DNA from 3 places in the Sphaerisporangium sp. NPDC088356 genome. Region 1 is predicted to be linked to each of the others. Evidence: riboswitches for the same ligand, from Rfam matches in the RefSeq annotation. Region 1 holds a riboswitch; each other region holds the start of a gene.

What was found. A riboswitch is a leader RNA that binds a small molecule or an ion and turns the genes downstream of it on or off. The one in region 1 is predicted to bind thiamine pyrophosphate.
Region 2: it holds a riboswitch for thiamine pyrophosphate, as region 1 does, so the genes downstream of both, tenA (thiaminase II) here and AB0O34_RS15760 (cytosine permease) in region 1, are expected to answer to the same signal.
Region 3: it holds a riboswitch for thiamine pyrophosphate, as region 1 does, so the genes downstream of both, thiO (glycine oxidase ThiO) here and AB0O34_RS15760 (cytosine permease) in region 1, are expected to answer to the same signal.

What each region holds. Positions count from the first base shown of each region.
Region 1 covers NZ_JBFBIK010000035.1:33,350-38,859, forward strand. The annotation lists gene AB0O34_RS15745 (LCP family protein) at 1-842, shown strand, start outside; gene AB0O34_RS15750 (DNA-formamidopyrimidine glycosylase family protein) at 910-1,788, shown strand; gene AB0O34_RS15755 (rhodanese-like domain-containing protein) at 1,867-2,199, shown strand; TPP riboswitch at 2,225-2,351, shown strand; gene AB0O34_RS15760 (cytosine permease) at 2,341-3,747, shown strand; gene AB0O34_RS15765 (methylated-DNA--[protein]-cysteine S-methyltransferase) at 3,638-4,201, opposite strand; gene AB0O34_RS15770 (PAS domain S-box protein) at 4,373-5,510, shown strand, end outside.
Region 2 covers NZ_JBFBIK010000003.1:91,922-97,431, reverse strand. The annotation lists gene AB0O34_RS02525 (MerR family transcriptional regulator) at 7-318, shown strand; gene AB0O34_RS02520 (zinc-binding dehydrogenase) at 427-696, opposite strand; partial or broken gene AB0O34_RS02515 (zinc-binding dehydrogenase) at 788-1,057, opposite strand; gene AB0O34_RS02510 (TetR-like C-terminal domain-containing protein) at 1,077-1,319, shown strand; gene tenA (thiaminase II) at 1,450-2,133, opposite strand; TPP riboswitch at 2,125-2,236, opposite strand; gene AB0O34_RS02500 (XRE family transcriptional regulator) at 2,274-3,479, opposite strand; gene AB0O34_RS02495 (hypothetical protein) at 3,466-4,296, opposite strand; gene AB0O34_RS02490 (glycerophosphodiester phosphodiesterase family protein) at 4,420-5,340, opposite strand.
Region 3 covers NZ_JBFBIK010000112.1:9,115-14,624, forward strand. The annotation lists gene thiE (thiamine phosphate synthase) at 1-551, opposite strand, end outside; gene AB0O34_RS29615 (Rv2175c family DNA-binding protein) at 529-903, opposite strand; gene AB0O34_RS29620 (FAD-dependent oxidoreductase) at 953-2,122, opposite strand; TPP riboswitch at 2,261-2,373, shown strand; gene thiO (glycine oxidase ThiO) at 2,374-3,744, shown strand; gene thiS (sulfur carrier protein ThiS) at 3,741-3,941, shown strand; gene AB0O34_RS29635 (thiazole synthase) at 3,994-4,782, shown strand; gene pknB (Stk1 family PASTA domain-containing Ser/Thr kinase) at 4,856-5,510, shown strand, end outside.

The DNA.
Region 1 (5,510 bases):
AGTCGCTCACGGACTACGACGGCCGTCCCGCCGCCACGCCGGGCGAGGACTGGCTGCTGGTCGGCTCCGACAGCCGGGCCGGGCTGACGGCGGCCCAGCGCAAGAAGCTCGCCACCGGCAGGGCGGTCGGCAAGCGCACCGACACGATGATGCTCCTGCATATCCCGAGCGGCAGCGACAAGCCGACGCTCGTCAGCCTGCCGCGCGACTCCTACGTCCCCATCGAAGGGCACGGCAGCGACAAGCTGAACGCCGCTTACGCCTTCGGCGGGCCCAAGCTGCTGACCAAGACGGTGGAGAAGGTCACCGACATCCGGATCGACCACTACATGGAGATCGGCTTCGGCGGCTTCGTCGGCATCGTGGACGCGATCGGCGGCGTCAACATCTGCGTCAAGCAGAACATCAAGGACCACAAGGCCGGCATCAACCTCAAGAAGGGCTGCCAGGACATGGACGGCGGCACCGCCCTTGGGTACGTCCGCACCCGCGCCACCGGCGCGCTGCCCGACTTCGACCGCACCCAGCGCCAGCGCCAGTTCTTCGGCGCCGTGGTGAAGAAGGCGGCCAGCCCCGGCGTCCTGGTCAACCCGTTCCGGTCGATCCCGCTCGCGATGAGCGCCACCGACTCGGTGGCGGTCGACCCGGGCACGGGAGCCTTCGACCTGCTGTCGCTCGGGCTCGCGATGAGCGGCGATCCCGTCGCCACCGCCGTGCCCGTGGGCTCGCTGCCCACGATCAACGGCGCCTCCGTCGTGAAGTGGGACACCCAGCGCGCTCTGCGGCTGTTCAAGGCCCTGGCCGAGGACAAGCCGGTGCCGAAGGACGTCCTCACCAGGTAGGCGCGACGCGCGCCGAGCCGTCCTCAGGCACGCGTCGCCGGGCCGTGCGAGCGGTTAGTGTGATGGCATGCCCGAGCTTCCCGAGGTGGAGTCGCTCGCCGAGTTCCTGCGCGAACGGGCCGTCGGCCGCCCGGTCGCCGCTGTCGACGTGGTGGCCTTCCAGGCGCTGAAGACGGTGGACCCGCCGGTGACCTCGCTGGCCGGGCTGGCGGTGACGGGCGTCGCCCGGCACGGAAAGTTCCTCGACCTCGACTGCGACGGGATCCACTTCATCACCCACCTGGCCCGCGGCGGCTGGCTGCGCTGGCGGGACGACCTCTCGGGCGCGAAGCCCGTCCGTCCAGGCAAGGGCCCTCTGGCGGTCCGCGTGCGGTTCGCGCCCGACGACGACGGCGAGCAGCCCGGGTTCGAGCTCACCGAGGCGGGCACCCAGAAACGGCTCGCCGTCTACGTCGTCCGCGACCCGGGCGAGGTGCCCGGCATCGCGAGCCTCGGGCCCGATCCGCTCTCGCCCGAGTTCACCGTCGACGTTCTGAAGGGCATCCTGGGCGGCAGCCGCACCCGGATCAAGGGGCTCCTGCGCGACCAGAAGGTGATCGCCGGCATCGGCAACGCCTACTCCGACGAGGTGCTGCACGTCGCGAAGATGTCCCCGTTCAAGATCGCGGGGTCGCTGACCGACGACGCGGTGGCGGGGCTGCACGAGTCGATCGTCAGCACGCTGCGCGCGGCCGTCGAGCGCTCGCGCGGCATCGCCGCGAAGGATCTCAAGACCGAGAAGAAGTCGGGCCTGCGGGTGCACGGGCGTGCCGGGCAGCAGTGCGAGGTGTGCGGGGACACGATCAAGGAGGTGTCGTTCGCCGACTCCTCCCTGCAGTACTGCCCGACGTGCCAGACCGGCGGGAAGCCCTTGGCCGACCGCAGGCTGTCCCGCCTGCTCAAGTAGCCTCTCGCCGAAAAACAACGCTGGGTTAGCGATGACAACCCTCCGTTAGCGGGCGGAAAGACTCGTAGAGCGGGGACAATGAACGGCATGAACGTCCCAGAGATCGAGGCCAAGGCCGTACCCGACGACGTCTTCCTGCTCGATGTGCGCGAGCCCGATGAGTGGCGGGCGGGGCACGCCCCGACGGCCGTCCACATCCCGCTGGGCGCGCTGCAGCAGAGGGTCGACGAGGTCCCGGCGGGCGTGCCGGTCTACGTCGTCTGCCGGGTCGGCGGCAGGTCCGCCAGGGCCGCCGCGTGGCTCAACCACGTGGGCCGCGAGGCGATCAACATTGAGGGCGGCATGCAGTCGTGGGCCGCCGCCGGCCGCCCGATGGTGGCCGAAAACGGGGGGCAGCCCTTCGTCGCCTAGCGACGGGGTGTAATAATTCGGTCAAAATCCATACCGCGGGAGCTCGGGCGCAACCGGGCTGAGAGGGCGGTTCCCAGTGACGCTGGGCGCGCCGCCGACCGCATGAACCTGTCCGGGTAATGCCGGCGTAGGGAGCGTGCGATGACATCCGCCGTCGGCGAGGTCCCCCTGACCCTCGACGAGGCCCCTCCGAAGACGCTGGGCCTGCTCGACCAGGGTGCCTTCTGGGCCAACCTCGGAGTGAGCCTCCTCGGCTTCTCCGGGGCCCTGTACCTGCTCAACCCGCTGGGCGACGTCCCGCTGAGCCTGGGCGCGGCCGTCCTCGCGGCCGTGGTCGGCAGCCTGATTGGCACCGTGATGGTCGGCCTGGCGGCGGTGCCCGGCGCGCGCACCGGCGCGCCGGCGATGGTGCTGCTGCGCGGCCTGTTCGGGGCCAGGCTGTCGTACGTCCCGACGGTCCTGAACATCGTCCAGATGCTCGGCTGGGGGGCCTTCGAGCTGTGGGTGATCGCCACCGGGGCCCGTGCGATCTTCGGTGACTCCGTGCCGTACTGGGTCTGGGTGGTGGCGGCGGGCCTGCTGACGATCGCCCTGACGATCCGGCCGCTGGGGGCCATCCGCCTGCTCCGCCGCTTCGTGACGGCGGGGGTGGTCGTCGCGATGGTGTGGCTCGCCGTGGCGCTGCTGCGCGAGGCCCCCACTCTCGGGGGCGGCGACTGGAGCGCCTTCGCCCCGGCGGTCGACTACGTGATCGCGCTGTCGGTCTCCTGGGTGCCGGTGGCGGCCGACTACGCGCGGCACTCGCGGTCCGGCCGGGCGGCCTTCGCGGGGGTGGTCAGCGGCTACACGATCGCCCAGGTCGCGTGCCTGGTCATCGGCATACTCGCGCTGGCCCTGGTCGGGAACGACCCCGGCCGGGTGTGGGACGCGTTCGTGGCGGTGCCCCTCGGGGGCCTGTTCTTCGGCATCCTCGTGCTCAGGGAGGCCGACCAGTCGTTCGCCAACGTCTACTCCACGGCGATGTCCCTGCAGAACCTCCTGCCGAGGGTGGACCGGCGCATCTTCTCGATCGGCGTCGGCGTGCTGACCACCGTCATCGCGCTCTTCGCCGACGTGAATTCGTACGGGGCGTTCCTCGGCGTCATCGGCGCGGTGTTCGTCCCGATGTTCGCCGTGCTGGTGATCGACTACTTCGTGCTGGGCGGGGCCGCCAGGTGGGACACCTCGGCCGGGGCGCCCTCGCGCTGGGGGATGGTCGTGCCCTGGGTGCTCGGGTTCGTGGCGTACTGGCTGGTCACGGCGACGCCCACGGTGGCGTGGTGGGACTCGGTCTGGACGGATCTTCGCGACGCGATCGGCTTCGAGCGGCAGGTCTGGATGAACGCCGCGCTGGCCGCGTTCATCGTGTCCGCCCTGGCGACCCTGCTGGCGCGGGCGCTCAGCGGGCGGGGTCTTCGAGGCGGAGAAGATACTGCTTGGCGGCGAGGCCGCCGGCGTAGCCTCCAGGATTCCCCGGCGACTCGATCGCCCGGTGACACGGGACGATGACGCAGACGGGGTTGGCGGTCAGCGCGTTGCCGATGGCGCGCAGCGCCTGGGGACGCCCGATGCGCTCGGCGATTTCTGGAAATGTCGTGACGCTTCCGTAGGGCACGGCCATCGTCATCTGGAGCACCGTACGGGCGAACGGCGTGGCCAGCCGGAGGTCGACGGGCAGGGTGAAGGCCCGGAGCCTGCCGGAGAAGTACGCGTCGAGCTCGCGCCGGATCGGATCGAGGCGCCGGGGGTCGGGCCCGATGAACGAGCCGATCTCCCGGGTGATGCGCGCGAAGACCACGTGCTCGTTCTCGTAGCTGCAGGCGACCACGCCGCGCGCGGTGACGGCGAGCGCCAGCCGTCCGGCGGGGGTGTCGGTCATCCCGAACGCGATGTCGGGTGGGGTCTCGCCCACATAGCCGGGAGCGGTCACCCGCACGAGGGCTTCGAGATCCCCTGTCGACATGGCCGCACCCCTCCCGGTCCCGCTACCAGGCAGCGTATCGGAGCGGAGGCTCCCACCGACCGTGACGGCCGTGCGCCGCGCGCCGTAGAAGGCCTCGAGAGGGTACGGTCCCGACGAATGCGACGATTCGCACATCGAAAGTGCCAAGGCGCGCTTGCAAAAACGGGCACGATGGGGGTCATGAGTGACAACAGGGTAGAGAACGCCGATGACGGCTTTGCCCGCGCTGTCCTCGCGAGTTCCCCCAATGCCGTCGTAGCCCTCGATCGTGACCTTTCCGTCCTGGTGTGGAACCCCGCCGCCGAGCGCCTTTTCGGCTGGACCTGCGACGACATGATCGGGCGCAGGGCGCCGCTCGTCCCCGAGGAACTGGTGGTGGAGCACAACGCGGTGCTCGAACGGGTCCGCACCGGAGGTCCGGTCTCCCTGCGCACCAAGCGCCTGCGCAGCGACGGCTCGCTCGTCGACGTGGGCGTGGACATGAGCGCGCTGCGCTCGGAGGCCGGTGCGCTGCTCGGGTACGTGAGCGTCTACCACTCCTTGGAGAACGACTCGGCGGCCCGCGATCGGGGAGCCCGCAGGGCGAGGCTCGTCCGGCGGCTCACCGACGTGGTCGGCGACATCAACGCCGAGCTTGAGCTCTCACCCGTGCTCGACCGCATAGCCGGGAGCCTCACCGAGCTGACCGGGGCCGACGCGGGCGGCTTCGTGCTGATCGAGGACGACCGCCTGCGGCTGGTCAGCACGCACGGGCTGCCCGACAGGCTGTGGGGCGCCACCGCCGACCTGCATACGAGCCTCGTCGGCAAGCTGCTCAGGACCGGCAAGACCGTCCTGCTGGAGACCGGCGACCAGACCGTGCTCGACGACCTGATCTGGTCGGAGCTGCCAGGACTGCACACCATCGCGCTCGGCGTCGCGGCGGTCGGCGGGCGGCCGTACGGGGCGCTGTACGCGCTGTTCGCCGAGCGCAAGGCCGGCCACATCGAGCTTGAGCTGCTGGAACTGCTGGCCGGGCACGCCGGCATCGCGCTCGCCAACGCGATGGCGTACCAGGACGCCGTGCGGCAGCGCGCCCACGAGCGGGCGGTCGTCGACGCGAGCGCGGACGGCATCGCGGTGCTCGACGGCATGGGGTTCGTCCGCCAGTGGAACCCGGCGGCCGAGGAACTGACCGGGGTGCGGGCCGACGAGGTGATCGGTGCCCGGCCGCCGTTCCCGCTGCCGGCGCCGGGTGAGAAGCTCACCACCCAGCTTCCGTGCGGCCGCTGGCTCGACGTGGTCAGCGCCGAGATAAACGAGACCGCCG
Region 2 (5,510 bases), on a different contig from region 1:
GCACACATGTCCAGGTTGCCCATCGACGACAACCACGCCCCGCTGTACTCCATGGGCCAGGTCGCCGGCATGCTCGACGTCCAGCAGGCCTTTCTGCGCCGCCTCGACGAGTTCGAGGTGGTCCGCCCGCAACGCTCCTCGGGCGGCCAGCGCCGCTACTCGCGCGCCGACATCAACCGCGTCCAGTACGTCGCGGAGCTGACCGGGGAAGGCATGACGCTGATCGCGATCCGCCGCATCCTGGAGCTGGAACAGCAGGTGAAGGCACTGAAGAAGGAGCTGGAGGCGACACGCCGGCTCCTGCCTCCCAAGGAATGAAACCCCGGAAAGGCCTCGGTGGGCCGCCCGATCACCACGTGTGACGGGCGGTCCTCCGAGGGAAGCCGCCGGCGTGGGTGCCGGTGGCCGTCCAGCGCGGGACGCGCGCTACGGGGTCAGTACGATCTTTCCGGCGACGGTGCCGGACTCGGCCAGCCGCAGAGCGTCGGCGACGCGGATGAGCGGCAGCCGCACGGCGATCTGGGCGGTGACCTCACCGCGCTGGAGTGCCGCGAAGACCTTGGTGAGGTCGGCGCGCAGCCGGGACCTGAACCGGTTCTTGGCCAGGGCCCGCCCGGCCCAGACGTTGAAGAAGTAGGCGCGGCGGCCGTTGGGCAGCGCGTTCCACAGCCACACCCGGCCGAGCAGCTTGAGCACGGGGCCACTGCTTGGATCCCTGGTCGTCCCGGGTGGAGGCGCTGCCGTACGAGACGAGCGTGCCGCCGGGCGCGAGCAGGCGCCAGGAGCCGACGACGCCGCGGCCCCCGACGTGGTCGAAGACGGCGTCCACCCCGCCGGGGGCGAGCTCGCGGACGCGCGCGGCGATGTCCCCGGTGCGGTAGTCGACCGGAAGGACGCCGCGCTCCCGCAGGGCGTCGTGGTGGCGCGTGGACGCTGTGCCGATCACCTTCACGCCGGCGGCCCGCGCCAGCTGAATCAGGATCGAGCCCACGCCGCCGTTGGCGCCGTGCACCAGAATGGTCTGCCCGGCGCGGACGCGTGCCTTGCGGTGCAGCATCTGCCAGGCGGTGATGCCGTTGACCACCGCCGCGCCGACTCCTTCGGGGACCTCCGCGACACCGTTCGAGACGCACCTCGAAGACCACCGGCACTGGGCGGACGGCCACCCCGCCCCGCCCGCGGCCCTCCACCGGGCACTGACCTTCTGGACCCGGCTGCACGGCGTCCTGTCCCTGGAACTCGCCGGCCACTTCACCGGAATGGGATTCGACCCCACGCTGCTGTTCACCGCCGAACTGGACGACCTCCCGGCCCACTGACCACACCGAACCCCTGCCAGAACGGCCCGTGCACGGTTTCCACGCCCACACGATGCGCCGCTTCCGGGCCGATCCGGGCGCTTCCTGCCAGGGTGCCTCGTCCTTCTGGAGGGCGCCCGCGCTGTCTGTGTCAGATGGGCCAGGACTCCTGGTGCCAGGCGGCGTTCCAGAACATCCATTCGTAGCGGGAGGTGGTGACGAAGTGGTCCTGGGCTCGGCGGCGCTGGCGAGAGGTGGCCTCGTCCCCTGCCCGGTCGGTCAGGGCGACCACCCGGCGGACGACGCTCTGGAAGGCCTCGTCGCCGTAGGTGGCGATCCACCGCTGGTAGAGCGGATCGGGCGACGACTTGGCCAGCAGGGCCTCGCCGACACGGGCGTAGATCCAGTAGCAGGGCAGCACCGCGGCGAGGCCGTCGAGGAACGACCCGCCGTACACCGTGGCCAGCAGATAGCTCGTGTACGCGCGGGTGGTCGGGCCCACCGGCAGCTCCGCGGCCTGTGCCGGGGAGCCGCGCAGCTCGGCCATGAACTCCGCGTGCATCTCCTGCTCCGCCGCGATCGCCCCCACCGCGTCGCCCGCGAAGGCCCGTACGTCGTCCTCGGTCGGCGCCTTGGCCGCGCACAGGGCGAGCGCCCGCGCGTAGTCCCGCAGGTAGTGCGAGTCCTGCACCACGAAGTGCCGGAAGGCCTCACGCGGGAGCGTGCCGTCGACCAGCCCGGTGATGAACGGGTGGTCCAGGATCGCGCTGTAGATGGGGCCGATCGCCTCCCACAGCTCTTCGCTGTACGGGCGCGCGTGCTCGAACGTCGTCATCGAACAACTCCCTACGCCGGCATGACCCGGTCAGGTTCGAGCGGTCTGCGGCCGCGTCAGCCGCACTCTCAGCCCGGTGCGCCGGACTCCCGCGTTCTGTCCGACCCGAGATTAGCGCGTACGGCTCCCGGCTCCACCCGCTAGGGGACGATCACCAGCTTGGGGCGCTGGTCACGGATGCCCAGCAGCTCTCGGACGCGGGCGAGCGGCCAGGCGAGCTGGGTGGCGAGCGTGGCCATGGTGAGGTCGGTGTCCGCCGCCGCCAGGTCGAAGGCCTGCCGTAGGAGCACCGGGTGCTCTCCCGGGTAGCCGGTGATGGGCTCGCTGGCGAAACCCGGCTGGTCGCGGAGGGCGCCGAGACGCTGGTACGCCCGGCTGGCCGAGGAGTCGGAGAGCAGGCCGACCTCGCGGCAGCGGTAGAGCAGGGAGCTGATCGAGACCCCCCACACGTGCTTGAGCTCGGCCAGCCGGCGCAGGTCGAGGCGCCGGGGAAGCTCGAGCAGGATGCTGTCGCGCGGGGTCAGGAACTCGGCCGCGAAGGTGTCGGCCTCGCGCTCCTGCTGGACGTCGCCGGCGGCGGTGTCGCCGTGCAGGACGAGATGGCCCAGCTCGTGGGCGGCGGTGAAGCGGTAGCGATGGATGTCGTCGAAGCGGTTGGCGGTCAGCACGACGATCGGCCGGGGCAGCTGCGAGGTCGAGAAGGCGTCGACCGTGGTGGCGTCCTCGTCGGGCGGGGGAAGCACCACGACGATGCCATGGGCCTCCATGTGGCGGACGAGATGCGAGATCGGCCCGGTGCCGAGCCCCCAGTGCCGTCGCAGCTCGCGGGCGGCGGCGGCCGGGTCGCGTGGCAGCTCGACCCCGGAGTGCACCTCGCCGCCCGAGAACCCCGGAAGGTCCACGTGCGGCAGCCGTACGCGCTTCTCCAGCGCGTGGGTCAGCTCCCAGACCTGCTCGACGAACGCGACGGCCTTGGCCCGCTGGTGGACGCGGGTGGAGCGGAGGCTGCGGAAGTGCGCCATGGACCCGTCGAGCTTGGCGTGCGGCCGGCCCGACAGGAAGAACGCCAGGGGAACGCCGAGGGCGTCCGCGAGGCGGGGGATGAGGTCGGGCCGGGGATGGGTCATGCCGGTCTCGTACTGCCCCACCGCCGCCGGGGTGACGCCCACCCGTTCGGAGAGGTCCTTCTTGGTCATGCCCGCCAGCCGCCGGGCCTGGGTCAGCCGCGCCTGGTCGAAGGCGTCGGCCACCGCCTGCGGGCTCGGCCCGCCGCGCCCGGCGCCGCCGGAGGGGTCGAAGAGACGAATCTGGCCGCCGTCGCTCCTGCGGCTCTTACGGTCGCTCATCGGCGTCGGCGATCGGCTGGTCGTCGGTGGTCTCGCTGTTCACGGGGAAGATCATCGCATTCTGGCGCTCGACCACGGGGCGGCGCACCAGGGTGAGGTCGGGCTCTGCGCCGCGGTCGAAGCGCGCGGCCACGTCGGGCTCGGTCGCCGGGAGGCCCTGCGACACCCACGGCAGGGCGGTGAGCAGGGGGATCTGCTCGCAGTGGAGCCACTGGATCCGGCCCATGTCGTCGATCAGCTCGGCCTCTCCCCAGTAGAGCTTCAACAGGCTGGCCTGCGCGTTCGCGGCGTAGGCGACGGGGATGAGCCGCGTGTCGCCCGGGAGCCGCGCGAGGAGGGGCCGCGCGGCGGACAGCTCGGCGAGCTGGGCCTCCTCGTCGTCGCCGGCGAGGGCGAGATCGAGCACTTCCTGGTGGTAGGTGGTCTTGGGGCCGAAGCGGGTGAAGAGCTCGCGTACGAGCGCGGAGACGCGCCCGTCGCTGACCCGCGCCTCGCTGATCGGAGTCGTGTCGTCCTCGGCGTAGCGGAAGGGCAGGAGCAGGTTGCCGTTGAGCACGACGAGGTGGTGGGGCGAGCCGTACGGCCGGACGACCTGGAACCCCGGGTCGTTCTTGAAGCCGTCGACGAGCGCCTCGTAGCGTCGCGCCATGAGGGTGGACCCGTAGGCGTACCGTTTGTCGCTTCTGGAGGACTTCTGGGCATCCTGGGCGTTCCCGGCGGCCTCCAGGAGGGACGCGGCGAGCTGCCCCCGCACGGACGCGGCGCGCTCCCCGAACCGCTCGGCCGCCCAGCTCGAAATCTGTGGCTCCTCGTGCATTGGTGACCTCCCGTACGCGGCGCCCTGACCTCAGGTGATCGATGCTGCCACTTCAGTTCTCCGCACGATACTCCCGCGAGCACTCCAGTTGATGTTGGGACTCGCCGGAAACCGCCGAAAACGTCAGGCGGGCGCGTGGCGGAGTGCGGCGGCGGGCTCGGGGAGGGGGAGGCCGCGCCGCGCCCACAGCTCGCGCATCCGGTCGGGGTAGTCGGTGACGATGCCGCCGACGCCGAGGTCGATCATCCGCGACGCCTCCTCGGGGTCGTTGACCGTCCACACCGCGACAGGAAGCCGGGCCTTCGCCGCCTGGGCCATCAGCTCCTCGTCGACCAGCACCAGGTCGGGGGACAGGGTGGTGGCCCCGATCGAGGCGGCCGCCGCGGCGATGTCCCCGCCGAAGTCCCCCTTGTGGTCGAGGCCGAGCCACTCGGGCTGGAGCGTCGCCTTCTCGACCAGGGCGTAGCGCGTGGCCACGAGATCTCTGGCGATGCGCAGGATGCGCCAGTCGAAGCTGAGGATCGCCGCGCCGTCCAACCGGTTGTGCCGGTCGAGCTCGGCCACGACCAGCTCGGTCAGCCGCCGCGGATCAACAGACAGGTCGGGCCGGGTCGGGTCGGACTTCAGCTCGACGTTCAGCCGCACGCCGTCGGCGCCGTACGCGCCCACCAGGCCGAGCACCGCGCCGAGCGTGGGCACGCGCGTGCCGGGGATCGAGACCTGGGTGCGGACGAATCGGTCGGTCTTGCTCTTCGGGTGGCGCACGCCGACGTCGAGGGTGCGCAGCTGGGCGAGGGACAGGGAACGGATGGGCTTGCCGACGTAGGGGAACGCGGGGTCCCCGGGCGTCGCGGGGACGGTGTCCGCGCTGGTGACGGCCGACACGGTCAGGTCGTGGGTGAGCACGAGCTGCCCGTCGGCGGTCAGCGCGACGTCGAACTCGATCGCGTGGACGCCGAGCTCCAGCGTGTAGGCCATGCCCGGGAGGGTGTTCTCCGGGCGTAGACCCCGCGCCCCCCGGTGGCCGTGTATCTCCACCTGCACAATGGCGCACCCTATCGTTCGCGTGCCTCGGCCATGTTCAGGCGGGGCCGCGCGGGTCCCTCCGTGCCGATGCCCATCTCAGCCGGTGTCCGGATCGTTCGGTTAACGGAGGCGATGAGCAAGGGCCTGCCGGTCGTCAGCTTCGACTGCCCACGCGCTCCTCGCGGACC
Region 3 (5,510 bases), on a different contig from region 1:
GTCACGCCGTACGACATGACCTCGTCCAGCGTGGCGAGGTCGATGCCGCCGATGCCGAACCAGGGCCGGTCGGTGCGCAGCCCCGCGGCGTGCTTCAGCAGGCCGGGCCCCGGCGCGAAGCGCCCGGGCTTGGTCGGCGTCGGCCAGACCGGCCCGCAGCAGAAGTAGTCGACGCCTTCCTCGACCGCCGCCGCGGTGGCCTCCGCGTCGCTGTGGGTGGACCGCCCGATCAGGATGTCCGGCCCGAGCATCTGGCGCGCCACGGCCACGGGAAGGTCGTCCTGCCCGAGGTGCAGCACGTCGGGGCGCGCGGCGTAGGCGATGTCGGCCCTGTCGTTGACCGCGAGCAGGGCCCCGTGCCTGTCGCAGGCAGCGCGGAACACCTCAAGGAGCGCGAGCTCCTCGCGGGCCTCCAGGCCCTTCTCGCGCAACTGGACGATGTCCACGCCGCCCGCGAGGACGGCGTCGAGGAACTGGTCGAGGTCGCCCTGGCGGCGGCGCCCGTCGGTGCAGAGGTAGAGCCTGGTGTCAGAAACCGAGCGCCTGGGCACGCCTCTTCACCTCGGTGTGGCGGCCCGCGGCGATCGCGTCGATCGGAGCCCCCGGCAGGGAGTCGTCGGCGGTGAACAGCCACCGCAGGGCCTCGACGTCGTCGTAGCCCGCGTCGGACAGGACCGTCAACGTGCCTGGCAGGCCCTTCACCACGTCGTCCGCGGCGATGAAGGCGGCGGGGACCTCGGGCTCGGAGCCGCCCCGCCGGACACCGATGAGCCTTTTGTCCTTGAGAAGCTGCTTGGCACGCCCGGCACTCAGCCCGAGCCGCCTGCCCACTTCCGTGAGGGGGAGCCACTCTCCCACCAACTGGTCGGTTTCCCGGTCGATCTGCGCAACAGAAAGCGTCACGGAACCACAACTACCACGTCGCGCCTCTTCTCAAACACCCCGCAGGGGGTCACAAGCAGTCGCGCAAGGGTACCGAGGGGTCCATCGCGCGATCCACATCGAGCCTTTGCCCGCCCTCGACGATGCGGCGGCCCTGCACCAGGTCACGGGGACGGTCGACCGTAAGGATAGCGGCCAGCCGGTGGTCGTCGGTCAGCCAGCACGCCGCCCACTTGCGGTCGGTCGCCGGGTCGCCGCGCAGGACCAGCCGGGCGCCGTCGTGGTGGCCGGCGTACTGCAGCATGCGGCCGAACTGCTCGGACCAGAAATAGGGAACCGGGTCGTAGACGGCGGTCTCGCCGAGGAGCGTGGCCACCGCGGTCTCGGGGGCGTTCAGCGCGGTGTCCCAGTGCTCGACCCGCATGCGGCGGCCGAAGCGGCGCGACCACCAGTTCGCGCAGTCGCCGACCGCCACGATGCCCTCCATCGAGGTGCGCAGGTGCTCGTCGACCAAGACGCCGTTGTCGATCTCGACGCCGGAGCCCGCGAGCCACCCGACGGTGGGGCGCACGCCGACGCCGGTCACCACCACGTCGGCGGGGATCCATGAGCCGTCCATCATGGTCAGGCCGCCCGGGTCGACCGAGCCGACCATCGTGCCGAGCCTGAGGTCGATGCCGGCCTCGGCGTACCAGGGCACGGTGCGCCCGCCGACCTCGGTGCCGAGGGCTACGGCGAGCGGCGACTGGGCGGCCTCGACGACGGTCACCGCGCACCCGGCGCGGCGCGCCGCCGTGGCGACCTCGGCGCCGATCCAGCCCGCGCCGACGACCACCACGTGGGCCTTGGGGACCAGCAGTTCGCGCAGGGCGAGGGCGTCGTCGATGGTGCGGAGCACGTGCTGGGTGCCCTCGCCGCGCAGCCTGATGGGCGAGGCGCCGGTGGCGATGATCAGGCCGTCGTACTCGAGCTCGCCCTCTGTGGTCTCGAGCGCGCCCTGGCGCAGGCCCTTGGCCGACACGCTGGTGCGCAGGTCGACGTCGAGGGCGCCGAGGTCGGAGTCGACGACCGTGGAGTCCAGGTCGCCGAGCAGCACGGCCTTCGACAAGGGTGGACGATCGTAGGGGCGATGGTTCTCATCTCCGACCAGAGTGACGCGCCCTCGGTAACCGCGCGCCCGCAGCGCCTCGACACTCCGTACGCCGGCCAGTCCGGCTCCGACCACCACGACATGATTCACATCCTGACCCTAAGCGGCCAGCCGGGTAACTCGCCAACGGCGATTTGGTAACGAATTGGCTCACTATCGCACACAGCCAGTGATGAGAACACTCAAGCGGGTGCGCAAGCCGTATGGAGGCAGGAATAGGCTGGTGCCGTCAGCACGCGCGGGAGTCCGGCGAGACCGGGCTGAGAGGAGGGCTCACGGCCCTCGACCGCTAGAGACCTGATCCGGATCATGCCGGCGAAGGGAGCGGGACCTTGGTGGACATGCCGAATGTGCGAGATGTCGTGGTGCCGTCGGCCGAAAAGACGCCACACTCCGGCCCACCGTCCGAGGCGCCGCGCACCGGCGGGCCGTACGGGAAGGCGCCGCACGCGGACGTGATCGTCGTGGGCGGGGGCGTGGTCGGCCTGTCGGTCGCCTGGCGCGCCGCCCAGCGCGGGCACGCCGTGACCGTGGTCGACCCGGCGCCCGGGTCGGGCGCCTCACACGCGGCGGCCGGGATGCTCGCCCCGGTGAGCGAGGTCACCTACACCGAGGAGCCCCTGCTGCGGCTGGGCCTCGCGTCCCTCGCCCTGTGGCCCGGCTTCGCCGCCGAGCTGTCCGGCGAGGCGGGGATGGACGTCGACCACCGCACCGACGGCACCCTGGACGTCGCCTTCGGCGCGGACGACCTCGCGGCGCTCGGCGAGCTGGCCGGCTTCATGGAGAAGCTGTCGCTCCCGGTGGAACGCCTGACGGGACGCGAGTGCCGCCGCGCCGAGCCGATGCTCGCCCCTTCGGTCCGTGGCGGCGTCCTCGCGCCGGGAGACGCCTGGGTGGATCCGCGCCGGGTGACGGCCGCGCTGCTCGCCGCGCTGTCGCGGCGGGGCGTCGGCGTGGTGGCCGACCGCGTCACGGGCTTCGCCGTCGAGGGTGACGCGGTGCGCGGGGTACGGCTGGCGCGAGGCGGGGCGATCGCCGCGGACCGGGTCGTCCTGGCCGCCGGGGCGTGGTCGGGATCGTTGGACGGCCTGCCCCCGGAGGTCCTGCCGCCGGTGCGCCCGGTCAAGGGCCAGATCATGCGGCTGCGCGGCGCTCCGGGGTTCCTCGGCCGCTGCGTGCGCGGGGTGGTCCACGGGTCCAGCGCGTACATGGTGCCGCGCGGCGACGGGGAGATCGTGCTCGGCGCCACGCAGGAGGAGATGGGGTTCGACACCCGCGTGACCGCCGGGGCCCTGTGGGAGCTGCTGCGCGACGCGCGCGAGCTCGTACCGGGCATCACCGAGCTGGAGGTGACCGACCTGTCCGCCGGCCTGCGTCCGGGGACCCCCGACAACCTCCCGGTCATCGGGCGGACGGCCCTGGCGGGGCTCGTGCTGGCCACCGGCCACCACCGTGGCGGCGTCCTGCTCTCTCCCCTGACCGCCGATCTCGTCGCCGGGGAACTGGCCCTGGGCGACGACCTCGGCCCCGTCCTGCCTCCCTGCCACGATCCGGCGGGACGGCCCGGCCCGTCCTTCACGGCGATCTGCTCGCCCCTGCGGTTCGGCGGGGCACGGCACCAGGACACCACCGACCCCCACCGATGGACGAAGGAGGAACGGGGCTCCTACCCCGGCGGCCGGCCGGGGTCTGCCGCCCCGGAAGCGCGATGAGAGTGACGATCAACGGCGCCCCCCACGACCTGCCCCCCGGGACCACCGTGGCGCAGGCCATACAGACGCTGACCTCGGCCGTGGCCGGGGTCGCGGTCGCGCTGAACGACGAGGTCGTACGGCGGGGCGCGTGGCAGTCGACCCCGCTCGGCGAGAACGACCGCGTCGAGGTCCTGACGGCGGTGCAGGGTGGCTGACGAGCGCGAGGAGACCCCCATCAGAGTCGCCGGCGAGCGGGACGCGGACCCCATGGACGACACGCTGATCCTCGGCGGCGAGAAGTTCGGCTCGCGTCTGATCATGGGAACGGGCGGCGCCCCGTCCCTGGAGGTGCTGGACCAGGCGCTGGCCGCGTCCGGCACCGAGATCACCACGGTAGCCATGCGGCGGCTGGACCCGGCCTCCAGGGGGTCGGTGCTCGACGTCCTGCGCGACCGGGGCGTGCGGGTGCTGCCCAACACCGCGGGCTGCTTCACGGCAGGCGAGGCGGTGCTGACCGCGCGGCTGGCCCGCGAGGCGCTCGGCACCGACTGGGTGAAGCTGGAGGTCATCAACGACGAGCGCACCCTGCTGCCGGACCCGATCGAGACCTTCGACGCGGCCGAGCGGCTGGTGGCCGACGGGTTCGTGGTGCTGCCCTACATCGGGGACGACCCGGCGCTCGCGCGGCGGCTGGAGCAGGCGGGGTGCGCGGCCGTGATGCCCCTGGGCGCGCCCATCGGCTCGGGGCTCGGGATCCGCAACCCGCACAACATCGAGCTCATCGTGGAGGCGGCGGGCGTTCCCGTCATCCTGGACGCCGGCATCGGCACGGCGAGCGACGCGGCCCTGGCGATGGAGCTCGGATGCGACGCCGTCCTGCTCGCCAGCGCGGTGACGCGGGCCCGCAGGCCGGGACTGATGGCGGCGGCGATGCGGGACGCCGTCACCGCGGGCCGCAGGGCGCGCCTAGCGGGCAGGATCCCCCGCCGCCGGTACGCTGAGGCGTCCTCGCCGGCCATCGAACCGGCCGGCGCAGAGCCATCAACCCCTTCGTGACGGGAAAACATGTCGGCATCGGTTTGGGATGTGCTTGCCCTGCCCCTGGCAAACCGCCCGTAAACTCACTCCCGTGGACACGACGGTTGCGGACCCCCTTGTAGGGCGGCTGCTGGACGGGCGCTATCGCGTTGAGTCCCGGATCGCCCGGGGTGGCATGGCCGCCGTCTACCTGGCCCTGGACATCCGGCTCGACCGCACGGTGGCTCTGAAGGTGATGCACCGATCGCTGGCCGAGGACCCCGACTTCGTGCGGCGATTCATCGGCGAGGCCAAGTCGGTGGCCAGCCTGTCGCACCCCAACGTGGTGCACGTCTTCGACCAGGGCACCGACGGAGACCACGTCTACCTCTCGATGGAGTACGTCCCGGGGCGCACCCTGCGCGACGTGCTCCGCGAGAGGAAGCGCCTGCCGGCCCGCGAGGCCCTGGAGATCATGATCCCGGTGCTGGCCGCGCTCGGCGCGGCCCACCAGGCGGGCATGGTCCACCGGGACGTCAAGCCCGAGAACGTCCTGCTGACCGACGACGGCCGGGTCAAGGTCGTCGACTTCGGGCTGGCCCGGGCCATCGAGGCGGGCAACCAGACCCGCACCGGCGTCATGATCGGCACGATCGCCTACATGTCGCCCGAGCAGGTCACCGCAGGGGTCGCCGACGCGCGCAGCGACGTCTACGCCGCCGGGGTCATGCTGTTCGAGCTGCTGACCGGGCACCAGCCCTACCAGG